DNA from 3 places in the Brevibacillus sp. FW301-21C12A genome. Region 3 is predicted to be linked to each of the others. Evidence: riboswitches for the same ligand, from Rfam matches in the RefSeq annotation. Region 3 holds a riboswitch; each other region holds the start of a gene.

Region 1 (5,975 bases), on a different contig from region 3:
CACGGCACATAATGGAGCGCACGCCTCTCCACACCGCCTGCTCGCGATCGAGGCCGATCATGATTTCCGGGTTCATGACAATCAGCTCTACTTCGTGATGCTTGGGCAAAACGAGCGAGCTGTTGATCGTCCGGTACGCCTGGTTGTTGATGGAGGCGATTTCGGACAGTTGGATCGCCTCGATGGACGGATGCACGATCGCTCCATCCACGGCTTTGTTGTAGGCTGTACTCCCCGATGGCGAAGACACGATCAACCCGTCGCCGCGAAACGTCTCCAACTCGTCCCCGTTAATGTAGACGCAAGCGACCAACGTCGAGAGGGACGCGTTGCGCAGGACCAGTTCGTTCAACGCCCATTTTTCGTATCGCTGGCCATCTGCTGTATCAATCCGGCACTGGACCGTCGGATACTCGACGATCGCCGGTTCGGCGTGCAGCAGCCGGTCGACGAACTCATCCAGCTCCTCCGGCCGCCAGTCGGCGTAAAAACCGAGGTGTCCCGTATGAATCCCGACATAGGCCGGCTCCATGCCGTATTGATGGACGGCCTCGAGCAGCGTCCCGTCCCCTCCGATTGAGAGCACCATGTCAGGCTTGGCCTCCGTTCCGTTCACAAACGTGTAAGGACTGCCTGCCTCGCGCAGCTTTTCCTTCAACAAATGTTCTACTTCCCGTGTATAATCGTCATTTCGCAGTACAGTCGCAATCTTCATGCTGGTCTGCCCTCACTTTTATCCTTCGAAGCGGTCAAGTACGCTCGTTTTGTTGATCTCACTATACCACATGGGAAAAGGAGATGCATGGAAACGGCCGAGTCTCACCATCGCTCTTCGCGGAAAGACTGGGCGCAAAATTCCGCCAATCGCTTTCGCGTCGAGGGGGTCATGTCGTCCGGGAGCTGGTCCCACAAAAAGTAGCGCATGTCCCGGACTTCATCGGCGTCGATCTTGCCTGTCCCGGGCTGGATTTGGCAGGCGTGGAACAGGGCGATGTGGTCGCGCTTGCCTTCGCGTTCGCTGTAATACAGGTGACAGAGCCTGAGCTCGCCAGCCACGAGGCCGCATTCTTCCCGCAGCTCTCTGCGGGCTGCCTCCCAGAACGATTCTCCTTTTTCGACTCCGCCGCCGGGCAAGTACCAGCCGGGTACATAGGTGTGCCTAATGAGCAGGACGCCTTTTTGTTCGTCGGCCACGATGAGGCGCACTCCGAGAGTCAGCGGCTTGCGGATTTTCCAATACCATTTCGCTATCGCATGGTACCACGCCATGCTGTCGCCTCCTGTCTCCTGTCAGGACGTCGTTTTTCACGGGTGTCTCGGGTCGGTCATTCTGCTGTTAGGGAAATATTACCTGACTAATAGTGGAAAAACAAATCTTTTACAAAGGTTGTTGTTTGTTGTTTTTGGTGATGCGGGGAAAAAGTGAAAACATTGAAAAGAGCGTTTGCCCGTTGCTGTTGGCGAGGCGAGGGAAAAAGCAAAAACATTGAAAAGACCGTTTGCCGTTGCTTTTGGCGAAGGCGAGGCAAAAGCAAAATCATTAAAAAGCCCGTCTGTCGTTGCTTTTGGTGAGGCGAGGAAAGAGGAGAAATCGCTGGAGCTTCTTGGGATACCCGCTGGGGGCTGGACTGCCCGGCTCCGGGGAAAAAGCAAAACCGCGTCCAAAGTGGTCGATTCAGGATGTGTCTCAGAGTGGACGCTTAAAAGCGTGTTTTGCTTTTTCCCCTCCACCTCGGTCGGTATCCCAAAGAGCTTTCGCGGATTTCTCCTCTTTCCTCGTCAGCGGCTTGCTTGGGTGGGCGTGGGTTTTTTAAAACGTTTGTAAAGAGTTTTTCAAAGACGGTTTTCATGCTAGAAAAAATAACCACCCGATCCGGGGTCCTCAGGCAAGATTTGCTGCCCTCAATCTGTGCAATACTTTCTGCAAACAGAACAGGGCTGAAAAAGCATATCCATTTAAAATCCATTCCTCGCTGCTGCTTTCATCGAAGCGAAGCAAAACAAAAAAGCAGGCCTGCTCCAAGGCCCGCTTTTCATCCGAGACGATTTTCCAGTTCTTTGACGATGGCCTCGGCCTTGCGAATCCAGCGGGGGTCGATCTCGGCATCTTTGTCGAGCGGCTCCTGGAACTGGTTCATCACGGCTGAAGCGACGGGGGCGTAGTAGCCGATATCTTCCTCTACACCTGTGTTGTAGACGTGGCGCAAAACAAACGGTTCGCCCAGTTCCAGCCACGCGTCGGGGCTGTCGAGCTCGCCCTGCAAGACTTTTACCGGGAGGCGGAGGTACACGGTGTTCCTGTCGTCAAGGGTGCGGTCGAAATAGCCGTGTTCGTAATCCCAATTCGCCAGTGTAAAATGCGGCTCGAGCGACTCGCGGAAATAGCCGAACGTCGCCTTCGTCCCTGGTAAGCTGCTTTGAATTTTCTTCATTTCTATCCCCTGCCTTCGTCACATACTACTGGTAGTGTGCGCCAAAACGGCGGGTTGTACTCACAGGCGAGGGCAGGCAAAACGAGCAACAAGCCTCGCTGCCGGAAGTGCGGATGACAAGAGGCTTGGTAGCTCTATGCTTTCAGGTTTTAGAGCAGCGCGATCGTCAAAAGCGTAAACAAGGCGAGCGGAATGATTCTTTTGCCTCTTCGGCACGGACGGCGGCGTTTTTTCCTCGGCACGACGACTGCAGCCGGAGGTGGTGGCGGCGGTGGATACGGGTAACACGGCTGAGGCGGGTAGGGCGGGAACGGTGGGAACGGCGCCATGTACGGATTGAAGCCGGAATAAGGGCTGACGAAAGGAGCGCCCTCTCCAAACGGACTCACCTGGCCGTACGGAAAGCTCGGACTGCCAAACGGACTTACTTGCCCATATGGCTGGCCCGGACTGCCGAACGGGCTTACCTGCCCAAACGGCTGATTCGGGCTGCCGAACGGACTTACCTGCCCATACGGCTGGTTTGGGCTGCCGAATGGGCTGATCGGAGCGTATGGATAGCAATCGTCCGCGTAAGGGCTGACTTGACCAGCAGGAGGCCGATTCGGCTGGCTGCTGCTGCCAAGCGGACTGACATCGCCAAACGGCTGGTATCCGCCATATGGATAGCCGTAGGGAGTCCAGTCCGGGTACATGCCCCAGTCTCCATGCGATTTGCGGCTGGCTACCTCTTCGAACTCGTAGTCGTCTTCCTCTGCATCGGGATCGTCCACTTCCACATATACATTCTGATCGTCAAAGTCCACGATCACGCCTTCAAAAATCTGGCCGTCAATCGCTTCAATGCGCACCTTTTTCTCGACGTGTTCTTTGCATATGTTGTGCACATTTTCACGCATATCCTTTATCAGACTGACCGTCTGGACGTCAGCCTGGTACAGGTTTTTTTCAGACTGCATGGAAACTCCTCCCCTTCTGGTGTTTCTTTATTACCATATACAGGTGCCCATGGGGAGGTGTACCGGGTTTGCAGTTCGGACTAGCCCATTTTGTTCGACGTTTCGTCTGTTTTTGCCAAAAAGCGGGATGGCAAAAACGGCGTCAGACGCTCTGTCTCGCCTTTTTCCAGGTAGTCGGCCATCCATTTCGCGGTAGCCGGGGACAGCAAGATGCCGTTGCGGAAGTGCCCTCCGGCAATCGAAAGCCCGTCCCAGCCGGGCACGGGACCAAGCAGCGGCTTGCCATCTGCGGTAGCTGGCCGCAGTCCGCCCCACGCCTCCAGAAAAGCAGCGCCGTGTAAGGCCGGGACGTACGGCATGACTCCGTTCAGGATGCTGGCCAAGCCCGCCATTGTAACTTCGCGCTGAAAGCCGCTTTCGTCTTCTGTCGCGCCGATGACGATTTTCCCGTCTTTCTTCGGCGTGATGTAGCCGGAGGTGCCAAAAATGACGGTGCGAAGCGGGATGCCTGCGGAGGATACCGCCGCGATCTGGCCGCGAACCGGGCGAACGGGAATCGAAACGCCGAGCATTTCCAGCATGATGCCCGCCCACGCGCCTGACGTGATGATCGTTTGCTCCGCCCGCAGCGGTCCAAGCGAACTCTCCACGCCGACTACCCGGCCGCCTTTTACCGCGATGCCGCTCACGACACAGCCTGCGTGCAACGCGACGCCTTGCAGCCGGCATGCTGTCACCAGAGCGCGCAGCAGCATGCGGTTGTTGATATGCCCTTCGTACGGAGAGTAGATGGCTGCCTGCGCCTGCTCGGTCAAAAGCGGCTCCACCTCAGCCAGTTGCTGCCGCTCCGTCAAAAGGTGGACGCTGTGCCCCGCTTCTTTTTGCCAATGGTACTTCGCCAAAAGCTGTGCCTGCTCGTCATCGTTGAGCGCGACCGTCAGCAGCCCTTCCAGGCTGAGCTGGACGTCCCCTCCGGTAAACTCTTCCAGCTCGGCCGCCCACTGCGGGTAATAGGCCAGCGAAGTCATGCCCAGATCGAGCATCGGGCCTGGGGCCGTAAACTCCTTCAACGGCGCGAGCATCCCCGCCGCCGCAGAAGACGCCTGTCCGCCCCATTCTCCCTGCTCGACCAGCGTGACGCTCCTTCCTCTTCGTGACAACTCATAAGCCAGACTTAATCCGATAATTCCTCCACCCACTACGAGACAATCGCTCAATTTTTCTCTCTCCTCGCTTGTTGTAATCTCTTCGGGGCCGTTCGAAAGCGCCGTTGTAGCCAAAAGCCCCTGGCGCAGTCGACAAAATGAAAAAAACCACCTTCTCCTTCACAGGAAAAGGCGGGCTTCATACGCATCGTAACCAAATAAAAAAGCGCTGTTTGCCGGCAACCGTATCCCTGCGCCGGCATGATCCGGATCAGGTGCAATGGGTCGACGGTCGTTGCTTCCATCCTCTCAGCCCCGCATGAAGGACTCCCCGAGTTGCTTGATCTTTTATTTTCGTTCACCCACCAAGTATAGTCCTCTTGGGCGCGATCTGACAAGATGGTCTGCGCTTTCATCCTCAGCTTAATCCTCGTCTTTCACATCGTAGCTTTCCGGAACCGTCTCGTGACGCGCCGCTTCCTCGAACTCGCGAAGCTTGCGCATTTCCTCCAGATGGTGATTGAACTGCTCCTTGTTGATGATGTACTCGTTGCCGTCGTGGAGAGCGCGGATTTTGCCCTGATGAATTTTTTCCAAAATAAACGTTTCAGGAAGCTCCAAATACGCCGCTGTCTCCTCCACAGTCAAATACGTCTTGTTCTCGCGCAATCTTGCCTCCAGTTCCGCTTTCTGCTGCTCGAATCCAGGTTTTCCCAGAAGGGCGAACATGTTGGCCTTGTACGCCTCCACCCCGGGCTGATCGAACGGGTTGACCCCTAGCAAATAGCCGCTGATCCCGCACGCCTTTTCAAAAAAGTAGATCAGGGCGCCGAGATGGTACGCTGTCGCCTCTGGCATCTCCACAAGCAGGTTCGGTACGCCGCCATCTACATGGGCCAGTACCGTTCCCTCGAAAGCCTTTTTATTGACAAACCCCATCCGCTTGCCGGACAGGAAGTTCAACCCGTCCACATCGAGCGGGTCCTCCTGCACGGTCACGTCGACGGCGGGCTTGTTCACCGTAACAACCGTTTCAAACAACTGCCGCATGCCGTCCTGTATGTACTGCCCCAACGAGTGCAGGTCCGTGGAAAACTCGGCTGACGCGGGAAAAATTCCTTTGCCGTCTTTTCCTTCCGACTCCCCGAAAAGCTGCTTCCACCACTCCGCGAAAAAGCGGAACTGCGGCTCGTAGCTGACCAGAAGCTCCACGGTTTTACCTTTGCGGTACAGCGCATTGCGAATCGCCGCATACTGGTAGCACGGATTTTCGTACAAATCCATGACCATGTAGCGCTCGCTCGCGTCTTGCGCGCCCTTCATCAGCGCGTCCAGATCGGCCCCGCTCACTGCGATTGGCAACAGTCCGACTGCGGTCAGGACGGAAAAACGTCCGCCGATATCGTCCGGAATGACGAAGCTTTCGTACCCTTCGTCCT
Region 2 (5,975 bases), on a different contig from region 3:
CCTTTTCGTGTGCTGGTGCTTACGCTTCCTTTTGCGGATCGTAATAATACAAGGTGACAGCCGTATCACCGTAGGTCGCTTGCCGATCCTTGACGCAATCGCCGATCGCATCGGGAAAAGCGTCTTTGCTGTCGTGCTCCGCCACGATCCAGGCGCCTTCTGCGAGCAGGCCGAGCGCTTGCAGTTGCTCGATCTCTTCCACGATTCGTTGCTTCGCGTACGGAGGGTCGAGAAAAACGAGCTCGAACGGCTGGGCGCGCTTGGCCAACTGCCGGATCGCCCGCTCCGCATCCATGCGGTAAAGCTCGGCGTACTCGTCCAGTCGGCAGGCGCTGACATTTTGCTTGACGACGGCGAACGCTTTTGCATCCCGCTCAACAAAGACAGCCTTGTCCGCTCCCCGGCTCAGCGCCTCGATGCCCAGGCTGCCTGTTCCGGCGTACAAATCCAATGCCCAGCCCCCGTCAAAATACGGGCCGATCATGTTAAAAATCGATTCCTTAACCTTGTCGGTCGTCGGCCGCGTCCCGCTACCTGGGACGGCGGCCAGTTTTCTACCTCTGTGTTCTCCCGCGATGACGCGCATAATGATTTCACCTGTTCAAAGAAGTTATAAGGGATAAAAGCTGATATCATACTATCACAACTGCCTACCCCCGTAAAATTGGCAACTGGAAAATTTATGGCGGATTGCGCGTATAGAATGCACAAAGATTGGAAAACATGATGGATAGCGACGCAACGGTGTCGCTGACAACCGCGGAGAAGACTTACGTTTCCCCATAAGCTCTTCCTCCGGTTTCTCCTCTCCCATAATTGAAAGGCAGTTCACTTTGGCGCACGGCGTGTCTGATAGGAGCATTCCGTGCCGACGCTCCCCGCGCGGGAGGAGTTGAACCGCTGCCCCATCGTCTTTTGGCGAGGGGGTATTTTTTTGCCCGCAGGGGGAGCATACTACTTGCACCTATTCCAAAAGGGGGAATCGACATGGCAGAAAAACAACCGTCCGCGCAAAAGCTGAAAGCGTCCAAGGCCCAGTCCATTGCCGACCGTACCGGAACAGGCGTCGAGCAAGCGCGGGAAATGCAGTCGCGCGCGGACCAGTCCGACATTATCAAGCACGGCCAATAACGCGAACACAAGCTAAAAAAGCCAGTCGCTACATCTGAACTGCACCCGATTGTTAGATACACCTAACAGTTGGAGGTGCAGTTTTTTTGTCTACGTTTACAGTTCTTCGCTATTTCCATGCCGGCTGGCGACGATGACAATGTTTCCCCGCCTGCATTTCCCTCGCGGCATCCGCTTGTCGGCTACAAACAATAAACAAAAACAGTCCGTACTGGAGGAATCATATGCACACCGTCTGGAAAGGCTCAATCAGCTTCGGCCTGGTCAATATACCCGTCCGCATGTTTACGGCAACAGAGGAACGGGACATTCGCTTTCGCCAACTGCACAAGGAATGCAACACCCCGATCAAATACGCCAAAATGTGCCCGCATTGCCAGCGGGAAGTGGAACCGAGCGAAATCGTCCGCGGGTACGAGTACGAAAAAGGCCATTTTGTCATGATTAACGACGAAGACCTGGAGGCGATCACGCCCGAGACGCGCCGCGCCATTGAAATTCTCGACTTCGTGGACTTGTCGGAGATCGACCCGGTTTACTTTGACAAAAGCTACTTCCTGTCTCCGCAAGATACGGGAGAAAAGGCGTATGCGCTGCTGCGCGCCGCCATGGAGCAGACCGGAAAGATCGCCGTCGCCCAGGTGACGATGCGCAATCGGCAAAGTCTCGCCGTCATTCGGCTGTACGAGCATTGCATCATGCTGGAAACGATTTTTTACCCGGACGAGGTGCGCCCGGTCAGTCAAGTGCCCGCCTTGCCGGAGGCTACTGTCCCGCTCGCGGAAAACGAACTGAAAATGGCGACAGAGCTGATCGGCAACATGACCGTTCCGTTCGATCCCGCCAAGTACACCGACGAATACCGCGTCGAGTTGCAAAAAATGATCGAGAAAAAGCTGGAGGGCCAGGAGATCGCCACCGCTCCGACGGTTGCGCGCACGAATGTGATCGACCTGATGCAAGCTTTGAAGGAAAGCCTGGCCTCGACAGCAGGCACTACGGGCAGTCCCGTGAAGCTTGCGCCGGAGCCTGCCCCGGCAGCCGCGAAGCCGAAAGCAGGGCGCAAACGGGCCGCTTCTGCGGAGAAAGCGGACAAGACAGCCTCCCCTGCCAAAGAAGCGGTGGGGAAATCGAGTCCCGGTCCGACCTCGACAACGAAAACGCTTCGCCGCAAAAAAGCCACTCCTGTGTAAAGCGGCGTTGGAACAGTTGGTGGTGCGGTGCGAAGCCATAAGCAGAACACTTGGCTTGCGCGCAGCCATTGGCGACGCCTTAGCCTTACCGGATAACGTCTGCGCAAAAAAACCTGCCCCATTTGCGGACAGGTTTTTGCTTATCTTTTTGCGAGCTGTTGTTCCGGTTCGATATGAATGTGAACCGTATTGATTTTGTGCACACGTTTCATCCGTTCTTCGATATTTTCGGTGATGGTGTGGCTTTCTACTACGTTCAACTGCGGATCGACGTGGATCACGACGTCAACGAGCACGCTGCTGCCGTGATAACGCGCCTTGATGTCGCTGATCGCTTTCACCCCGGAAATGGAGAAGATCGTCTCCTTCAGCTCCTCCAGTTGCCCTTCATCGAAGCCATCTGTTAAGCGATGCGTCGCCTCCCGGAAAATATCCCACGCCGTCTTCAGGATAATCACCCCGACCACGAGCGCTGCTAGCGGGTCGAGCCAATGCAGTTGGAACTGCGCGCCCGCCACTCCGACAAACGTCCCGATGCTGACGAAGGCATCCGAGCGGTTGTCGGCAGCGGCCGCGAGCAACGCCTGGCTGTTCGTTTTCACGGCGAGTTGGTGATTGTACCGATAGACCCCGAGCATAATGACCGCAGTCGCCAGCGCCGTCCAGCCTGCCAACAAGTCGGGAGCAGTGTGGTTTGTATCAAACAGCGTCGGAATCGCTCCGGTAATGACCTCCAGCCCGACAAACAGCATGATGAGCGACGCGACCAGGGCAGAGATCGTCTCCGCGCGAAAATGGCCGTACGGATGGTCGCGATCCGGCGGCTTGCGGGCAATGCGCAGCCCGATCAGCACGGCAATCGACGCCACCACGTCCGTCGAGTTGTTCAGCCCGTCCGCCATTAACGCTGCCGAGCCTGTCAGCACCGCAACCCCTATTTTTAACGCCGAGCAGAAAATATAGGCGATAATGCTGACCCACGCGCCCCGCTCTCCTTGCTTCAGATCCGAATATACATCCACACTCCATCACCTCAAAAAATCTCAATCGCCCTATTCGCCCAAAGCCTTAGAACAGAACGTATAAAAGCAGTTTCTCGTTTTTTCGAATTTCATCGTACCAGACGCAATTCGTGTGGGTCTACAGAAACAGTTTTAGTCCGATTCATGAGTATAGAGGGGGGGAAAATGTGTTGCCCTGTGGCAATTTTTGTTGGAAACTTTTTCTTGCCAAGCACGGCTGTTCTCCGGTATCCTAATCTTGCAACGACAACCAAAAACAAGCACGGGAGCTTGGAAATCACCAGGCTGAGAGGATGGTACTGTGCCATCGACCGTTGAACCTGAACTGGGTAATGCCAGCGGAGGAATGTCCATATGACAGATTAGCGACGCGTATCTTTTTTTCGGATACCCGTCTCTTCTCTACTCTCGCGTCTGGCGTCGCATGTTCCCATGCGGCGTTTTTTCGCGACGGGCCTCTTTCGCCTCCCTACAAGGTTCGCGCTTTCGTGCAACCAAGCCAAGGAGGTTTTTTTATGTCATCCATTTCATCTTTTCCCGGAAGCCGCAAAGTATACGAGGTAGGCAGCCGCCCCGACATTCGCGTGCCGATGCGCGAAATTGCGCTATCGCCTACCGAGGGGCTGTACGGCACCACGCCAAACCCGCCGTTGCGCGTGTACGACACAAGCGGCGAATACACGGCCGAAGGTTATGTCGCCGACATCAACAAAGGGCTGCCGCTCGTGCGCCAGCGCTGGATCGAGGAGCGCGACGATACGGAGAGCTATGCCGGCCGCGAGCCAAAGCCTGTGGACGACGGAATCCGCAACGCCGACAGCGCAGGGAAGATGCCCGCTTTCCCGCGCGAAGGCTATCAGCCGAGACGGGCGAAGCCAGGCAAGACGGTCACCCAGCTTCACTACGCCCGCCGTCACATCATCACGCCGGAGATGGAGTACATCGCCATCCGCGAAGGCGTCACGCCGGAGTTCGTCCGGGCTGAGGTGGCGGCAGGCCGCGCGATCATTCCCGCCAATATCAATCATCCGGAAGCGGAGCCGATGATTATCGGCCGGAATTTTCACGTCAAGGTCAACGCCAACATCGGCACTTCTGCCGTCAGCTCCTCAATGGAAGAAGAAGTCGAAAAAATGATCTGGTCGGTGCGCTGGGGCGCGGACACGATCATGGACTTGTCGACCGGAAAGCACATCCACACGACGCGCGAGTGGATCATCCGCAACAGCCCGGTGCCTGTCGGAACCGTACCGATTTACCAGGCGCTTGAAAAAGTGAACGGCAAAGCGGAGGATTTGACCTGGGAAGTCTACCGGGACACGCTGATTGAACAGGCAGAGCAAGGCGTCGATTATTTCACCATTCACGCCGGCGTCCTGCTCCGCTACATTCCGCTGACCGCGAAGCGCGTGACCGGAATCGTCTCGCGCGGCGGCTCCATTCTGGCTGCGTGGTGTCTCGCCCATCACGAGGAAAACTTTTTGTACACGCATTTCGAAGAGATTTGCGAGATTCTCAAGGCGTATGACATCAGCGTGTCGCTTGGAGACGGCTTGCGCCCCGGCTCGATTGCAGATGCGAATGACGAGGCCCAGTTTGCCGAACTAGAGACACTCGGCGAGCTGACGAAAATCGCCTGGAAGCACGACGTGCAGGTGATGATTGAAGGACCCGGCCACGTCCCGATGCACCTCATTCGCGAAAACATGGACAAACAACTAGCGATTTGCCACGAGGCGCCTTTTTATACGCTCGGGCCGTTGACGACAGACATCGCGCCCGGCTACGACCACATCACCTCGGCGATTGGTGCCGCGATGATCGGCTGGTTTGGCACCGCGATGCTCTGCTACGTCACGCCCAAGGAGCATCTCGGCCTGCCGAACAAGGAAGACGTGCGCAACGGTCTCATCGCCTATAAAATCGCCGCTCATGCAGCGGATTTGGCCAAAGGCCACCCGCGAGCAAAACAGCGCGACGACGCTTTGTCCAAAGCCCGCTTCGAGTTTCGCTGGAACGACCAGTTCAACCTGTCGCTCGACCCCGAGCGCGCCCGCGAATACCACGATGAGACGCTGCCTGCCGAAGCAGCGAAGTCCGCGCATTTTTGCTCGATGTGCGGCCCGAAATTTTGCAGCATGAAAATCTCGCACGACATCCGCCACCAGGCCCAGGAGCAGGAGCGGATCGAGCCTGCCGCCATCGCAGCGGGCCTGCAAGAAAAAGCCCGCGAATTTCGCGAGCAAGGAAGTCAACTGTACAAATAAGCGCCCGGAGGTGGCAGACGATTGAATGATGTGTTGCAATTGCGAAAAGAGATCGCGCGCCTGGAGGTTGACCTTGAACGTCTGAAGCGCCAACTGGCCCATTTGCAAAAAGCGTGCGCGCATGAGTTCGTCGAGACCCCCCTCGCCCGCACCTGCGCCAAATGCTTGCAAACGGAAAGCCTCTATTATTAGACAGCTTCCTGCCACACCTAGGAAAGTTGGCTGCGCCAATGGCTCGGCCCCAGCCTTAATTGCCCCTTGTACTGGATAAGCAGCTTATGCACAAAAAAGACCGCCATCCTCGACAGTGGGATGGCGGTCTTTTCACCTGCTCGCTTCAGCCTGAGACTTTGACTTGCAAA
Region 3 (5,975 bases):
CGTCGCGGGACAGGCGATGGTGATTCCGATTGTCGGGAGCTACTACTGGGTCAGGCAGGGAGACACCTTGTACACGATCGGGCAGCGCTACCAGATCAGCGCAGCCGAGCTGGCCCGCGTCAATAACATATCGCAGTACCGCCCGTTGCAAATCGGGCAACGCTTGTACATCCCGCCCCGTCCACGTCGGGCGGCGGATTTCAACGCGTATGCGGAGCCGCGCAGGACGGTGTCGGCAGCACTGGAAGCGGACGTGCGCACGGCGGCACCGCATTTGACGTACCTGGCGCCGTTCAGCTTTCGGATCAGGCGGGACGGGACGCTGGCCCGGCCGCCATTGAACGATTTTCCTGCCATTGCAAAAGAAAACCAGGTCGTGCTGATGCTCGTCGTCACCAACCTGGAAAGCGACCAGTTCAGCACCGAGCTGGGCGGGCTTATCCTGAACGACCAGGAGCTGCAAAACAAGGTGCTCGACAACATTTTTCAAACGGCGAGAGAGCTTGGGATGGGGGACATCCATTTCGATATGGAGGCGCTCCCGGCTGCGGATCGCGAGGCGTACATCCGCTTTTTGCGCAGGGCTCGCGACCGGGCGCACGCTCAGGGGATGATGATTTCCGTCGCTTTGGCACCGAAGACGAGCGCCGAGCAGCAAGGCAGATGGTACAGCGCCCACGATTACCGGGCGATTGGCGAAATTGCCGACTTTGTCGTCATCATGACGTATGAGTGGGGCTACAGCGGGGGGCCGCCGATGGCCGTGTCACCGATCGGGCCTGTGCGTCGCGTCCTCCAATACGCGCTGACCGAAATGCCGGCCGAAAAAATTTTGATGGGCCAAAACTTGTACGGCTACGACTGGACGCTGCCTTATGAGCAGGGGACGACGGCGAGAGCGTTGAGTCCGCAAGCGGCGATTGCCTTGGCGGCGCGGGAAAACGCCGTGATTCGCTACGATTACCGGGCGCAGGCGCCGTTTTTCCACTATACGGCAGACGACGGCAGGCGGCATGAAGTATGGTTTGAGGACGCCCGGTCGATTCAAGCCAAGTTCGATCTGGTGAAGCAACTGGGCATACGCGGAGTCAGCTACTGGAAGCTCGGTTTGCCGTTTCCGCAAAACTGGCTGTTGATCGAAAGCAACTTCCGCGTCCGCAAACGGGCGTAGCGAGAAGGCGTGCAATCCACTTTCGGCTTGTACGCCTTTTTCGTTTTCCGGCTGGTACTTTTTTCGCCGTGTGCCTGTCAGCCAGTCAGGAGGGCGCACGCTCCTTTTGTCTGCTGGCTGGCGCAGTTCCCGGCAATGGACGACGACTCGTTGCAGAACAGATAGCGGTTCGTCGCCAGAGGCGGGTACAAAACAGCCAGGCTGTCCGACAAAACGAGCCCCTCGCTGTTTCGCGCGTGCTTTTTCAGCAACGCCGGGCCGCTGCAAGTGTTGGCCCGGTCACGTTTTCGATTGGCAGCAATCGTGGTATGATGGAAAAAGAATACGTAGAAAAGGAGAGAAAGTATGGGAGAATGCAAGCTGGATCACAGCAAAGAGGATGTGCAAAAGAAGTTGGCCGAGCAAGCGCCGTTTTTGTCCGAAGAGCGGGTAGGGCAGTTCCAGCGCATGCTGGAAGGAGAGCTTAGCCAGGAGCGTTTGAACGAGCTGTTTCACCTGTTGAAAAAATACGATCTGGCAAGCCCGGAAGAGCGCCTCGTGCGCGAACAGCAGATGGATCGGCTGTTTGGCTAAAAAAGCCGTCACCGGATCGGCTTGCGGCCCATGAAGCCCTCGCGCAACCCGTGGTAGTGGGTGATGGATTCCTCGCCCTCGCGCCAGCACAGGAGCACTTCTTCGCCGTCGATGATCGCGGGAAAGTCGAACAGGCCGATGTCGATGTCCTTCACCTGGATGCCTTTGCCGATCAGTTGGGTGACGTGCATCTTCGCTTCCAGTTCGAGAAACTCAAGCTGGCATTCCACCGAAAAGAGCGCCTCTTCGTCAACGGGCTGCTGCTTTTTGATTTGCTCGCGCTTTTGATACATTTCGTAGAAAGAGCGCTTCGATTTTTGCAAAAACGAGAGTTCTTCACGTACATAGGGCAACAAGTCGTTCGCTTCCTGAAGCGTAAAGATTTTTTTGTTCACGGATCATCCCTCCACGATCTCTATTCTATTAGTATAATATCACCCTTGGCGGGAGAAAATGGCCGGAATGGAAAAAGCGCAAATGGCTTTCCGCTCCGGCGGCAAGGAGCAAAGATGGAAGACAGAATCTATTATCAAGATGCGTATGCGACAACGTTTTCGGCGCGCGTACTGCGGCAGGGTACGGAAGAGGATGGAACGCCGTACGCTGTGCTGAGCCAGACGGCGTTTTACCCGACGGGAGGCGGACAGCCCGGGGATGTGGGCACGCTCAGAGAATGTCGGGTCATCGACGTGGAAGAAGTAGCGGGCGAGGTGCGTCATCGGCTGGAAGCTCCGCTGCCGGAGGACTGCGCGGAAGTGGTCGGGCAGATCGATTGGGACCGCCGCTTCGATCACATGCAGCAGCATGCCGGACAGCACATTTTGTCCGCCGCGTTTCTGGAAGTCGCGCGGGCGGAGACGGTCGCGTTTCATTTGGGAAAAGAACGCGTGACGATCGACGTGCGCCTGGATGAGCTGACAGCGGATTTGTGGGAAGCAGTCGAGCAGCGGGCCAACCAGGTCGTGCTGGAAAACCATCCGATCATCGCCCGGTTTGTCGACGACGAGGAGCTGGCTACGTTGCCGCTGAAAAAACAGCCGACGGTCACGGAAAATGTCCGCGTCGTCATCATCCCCGAGTACGACTACAATCCGTGCGGCGGCACACATCCTGCGCGCACGGGCGAAGTGGGCATGATTAAAATTCTCGGCTGGGAGCGCCATCGCGGAAACATCCGGCTGGAGTTCATCTGCGGCTTGCGGGCTTTGCGGGATTACACGCGCAAGCAGGCGGCTGTGCGCGAGCTGGCGAAGCGGTTTGCGACCAGCGAGGCGGAGCTGATCGCGCAGGCAGAGCGCGTGCTGGCCGAACGGGACAGCTTGAAAGCAAGGCTCGCCGACGCCGAAAAGCAACTGCTGGAAGGCGAAGTCCGAAAGCAGCTTGGCGTGGCAGAGCAAGTGGGAACTGTGCGTGTCATCGCGCAAGTTTTCCCGGACAAAACGATCCAGCAACTGCAGCAGTTCGCCCAGCTCGCAGTCGCGGAGGCGCCGGACGTCGTATGCTTGCTGGCCGCAGCGACTGACGAGAAGACCCAGCTTGTGTTTGCGCGGGGGCAGGACGTGAACGTCGCCGTCAACCAGCTTATCAAGGAGACGCTGCCGTTGATTGCCGGAAAAGGCGGCGGCAATCCGGCGATGGCGCAGGGCGGCGGTCAACCAGCGCCTGCTGCGGACGAAGTGTTGGCGCACGCCCGCAAGCTGCTTGCCCAGTCGCTGGCCTGACGGACTAGCTGTGGGCAAGGCCGTTCACGCCTGGCCCCTACCATGATGGATGATGCGAGGAGGAAACGACGATGTTTTGGAACCCCGGCGATAAAGTTCGCGTGACGCAGCGGACAGGAGAATATATCGCGGAAGTGCTGGAAATTCACGATACGAAGCTGTTGGTCAAGGTGCTGGCGGTGACGAAATACCCGCAGCAGGGCGACCTGCATACGTCCTACGAGGTGGATGTGCCGCTGTTCCACCAGCGCCCAGCGCTCTCCTACCAGGAAAAATTCATGACCCCGGCCGCATCCGTCATCCGCTACAACGGCGAAGTGCCGGACTACAAGGAGTCCGTGCGCAAAGCGATGGAGCGGGAAATGGAGAAGCTGAAAAAAATGGCGGCCTGGTCCGAGCGCTGCCTGGTTGAACTGGAAGCGATGTACAAGGAAACCTTTACAAACACGAAATAGAATGGTACTGTAATACTCGAACGTACGACAATTTCATAGGTTTACTACCAAACGGGGGCCGAGCATCGTCGGCTGAGATTGTAACGAGCGTGTTACTGACCGTTGAACCTGACCTGGGTCATGCCAGCGGAGGAAGAGGTATATGAATCGATTTCACGGTGCGGCAGTTGCGGCGTATTTGCCGGAATGCTGCTACCAGATGATGAGATCAACTCAACCATCCTACGGCGGATGGTTTTTTTCTTCCATCTGTCCGATGGGATACATATACGGCTTCCACCGTTTGACTGGGGTGACTTCCGGCAAGCGAGGGAGGCCGTTTTTTCGTCCCTCGACAGGTGCCATCAAGAAGGAGGAATACAATGGTTGTTGTGCTGAACGGAAAAACAGCAGAGCTGTCGGCTGAGATCAACACAGTCCGCGCCTTGCTCGCTTCGTATTCCCTGCAAGAGAAGATTGTCGTCGTGGAGCGCAACGGAAAGATCATCGACCGCTCCCAGTATGAACAAACGCCGATTGCAGACGGAGACCGCATCGAAATCGTTCATTTTGTCGGAGGAGGATGACCAGCATGGATACATGGAAAATTGGCCCTTACGAGTTTCGCTCCCGCCTCTTGCTCGGGACCGGAAAATTCGCAGATTTGGAAACGCAAGGAAAAGCAGTCGAGGTGTCGGAAGCAGAAATTTTGACGTTTGCGATTCGCCGGCTCAATTTGGAAAATCCGCAAGAGCCGAACTTTTTGGAACAGCTCGACCTGAAAAAATTCACCCTGCTGCCGAACACAGCGGGAGCCTATACGGCAGAGGAAGCGGTGCGTATCGCCCGTCTGGCGAAAGCATCCGGCTTGTGCGATATGATTAAGGTGGAGGTCATCGGCGACCCGAAAACGCTGCTGCCTGACCCGATCGGCACGCTGGAAGCGTCGAAAATACTGGTCGAAGAAGGCTTCATCGTGCTGACCTACACCAACGACGATCCGATTCTCGCCAAGCGTTTGCAGGAAGTGGGCGTGCATGCCGTCATGCCGGGCGCGTCCCCGATTGGCTCCGGACAAGGCATCGTGAACGAAAACAACCTCCGCTTCATCATCGAGGACGCGAAAGTACCGATTATTGTGGATGCAGGCATCGGTTCGCCAGCCGATTGCGCGAAAGCGATGGAGCTGGGCGCTGACGGCGTGCTGCTGAATACGGCAGTCGCGCTCGCGGACAATCCGGTGCTGATGGCCGAAGCGATGAAGCTCGGCGTGGAAGCGGGGCGCAAAGGCTTCCTCGCAGGACGGATCGCGAAAAAGCGCTACGCGTCGGCGAGCAGCCCGACAGAAGGGATGATTGAGTAGCGTGGACCGACTGACAGAAGCGGTAGAATCGATTTCCAGGCGCAAAGAAGAGTTGTTTGCCCTCCTGGCAGAGCTCGTTTCCCATCCGACTGTAAGTCCGCCAGCGCGAAACAGCGACGCGGCGCAAACGGTACTCGCCCATCGGCTCGCGGCCATCGGCTTTGAGGTCGACCGCTGGACTGTCTACCCCGGCGATGACAACGTCGTCGGCCGACTGCCGGGCAGCGCTTCCGCCCAGGCGAACAGCCTGATTATCAACGGGCACATCGACGTCGCGGAAGTCGGCGACGATGCGAGTTGGACGTATCCGCCGTTTTCCTTGACGCGCGGCACAGACGGACGGCTGTACGGACGCGGTGTAGCAGACATGAAAGGTGGACTGGCTGCGAGCCTGTTCGCCATCCAGATGCTGCGCGAGCACGGCGTCGAGCTGGCAGGCGATTTGCTGTTCCAATCGGTAATCGGCGAGGAAGCGGGCGAAGCCGGGACGCTGGTGGCGCTCGAACGCGGCTACCAGGCGGACTACGCCGTCGTCGTCGACACGAGCAACCTGCACATGCAAGGGCAGGGCGGCGTGATTACCGGCTGGATCACGATTGAGAGTCCGACGACCTTGCACGACGGGATGCGGGCGAGAACGATCCATGCCGGAGGCGGCGTGCGCGGCGCGTCTGCGATTGAAAAAATGGCGAAAATCATTACGGCGCTGCAGG

Evidence for each region. A riboswitch is a leader RNA that binds a small molecule or an ion and turns the genes downstream of it on or off. The one in region 3 is predicted to bind thiamine pyrophosphate.
Region 1: linked by a shared signal. The riboswitch ahead of thiO (glycine oxidase ThiO) and the one ahead of thiS (sulfur carrier protein ThiS) in region 3 are both predicted to bind thiamine pyrophosphate.
Region 2: linked by a shared signal. The riboswitch ahead of thiC (phosphomethylpyrimidine synthase ThiC) and the one ahead of thiS (sulfur carrier protein ThiS) in region 3 are both predicted to bind thiamine pyrophosphate.

Annotation. Positions count from the first base shown of each region.
Region 1 covers NZ_JBYTBG010000015.1:80,029-86,003, forward strand. Annotated here, with positions in the region: gene AC3WQH_RS12030 (NAD kinase) at 1-715, opposite strand, end outside; gene AC3WQH_RS12035 (NUDIX domain-containing protein) at 820-1,269, opposite strand; gene AC3WQH_RS12040 (hypothetical protein) at 1,487-1,825, shown strand; gene AC3WQH_RS12045 (YugN family protein) at 2,034-2,432, opposite strand; gene AC3WQH_RS12050 (LSm family protein) at 2,582-3,391, opposite strand; gene thiO (glycine oxidase ThiO) at 3,472-4,608, opposite strand; TPP riboswitch at 4,765-4,880, opposite strand; gene AC3WQH_RS12060 (excisionase family DNA-binding protein) at 4,960-5,178, opposite strand; partial or broken gene AC3WQH_RS12065 (glucose-6-phosphate isomerase) at 5,200-5,975, opposite strand, start outside.
Region 2 covers NZ_JBYTBG010000022.1:66,679-72,653, reverse strand. Annotated here, with positions in the region: gene rsmD (16S rRNA (guanine(966)-N(2))-methyltransferase RsmD) at 20-586, opposite strand; gene AC3WQH_RS15055 (hypothetical protein) at 988-1,131, shown strand; gene ku (non-homologous end joining protein Ku) at 1,356-2,324, shown strand; gene AC3WQH_RS15045 (cation diffusion facilitator family transporter) at 2,465-3,346, opposite strand; TPP riboswitch at 3,600-3,710, shown strand; gene thiC (phosphomethylpyrimidine synthase ThiC) at 3,862-5,613, shown strand; gene AC3WQH_RS15035 (hypothetical protein) at 5,635-5,805, shown strand; gene AC3WQH_RS15030 (DUF1904 family protein) at 5,951-5,975, opposite strand, start outside.
Region 3 covers NZ_JBYTBG010000034.1:43,105-49,079, reverse strand. Annotated here, with positions in the region: gene AC3WQH_RS18890 (glycoside hydrolase family 18 protein) at 1-1,171, shown strand, start outside; gene AC3WQH_RS18885 (hypothetical protein) at 1,249-1,422, opposite strand; gene AC3WQH_RS18880 (hypothetical protein) at 1,517-1,744, shown strand; gene AC3WQH_RS18875 (DUF2203 domain-containing protein) at 1,753-2,139, opposite strand; gene AC3WQH_RS18870 (serine-tRNA(Ala) deacylase AlaX) at 2,254-3,465, shown strand; gene kapB (kinase-associated lipoprotein KapB) at 3,537-3,920, shown strand; TPP riboswitch at 3,962-4,072, shown strand; gene thiS (sulfur carrier protein ThiS) at 4,283-4,486, shown strand; gene AC3WQH_RS18855 (thiazole synthase) at 4,492-5,262, shown strand; gene AC3WQH_RS18850 (acetylornithine deacetylase) at 5,255-5,975, shown strand, end outside.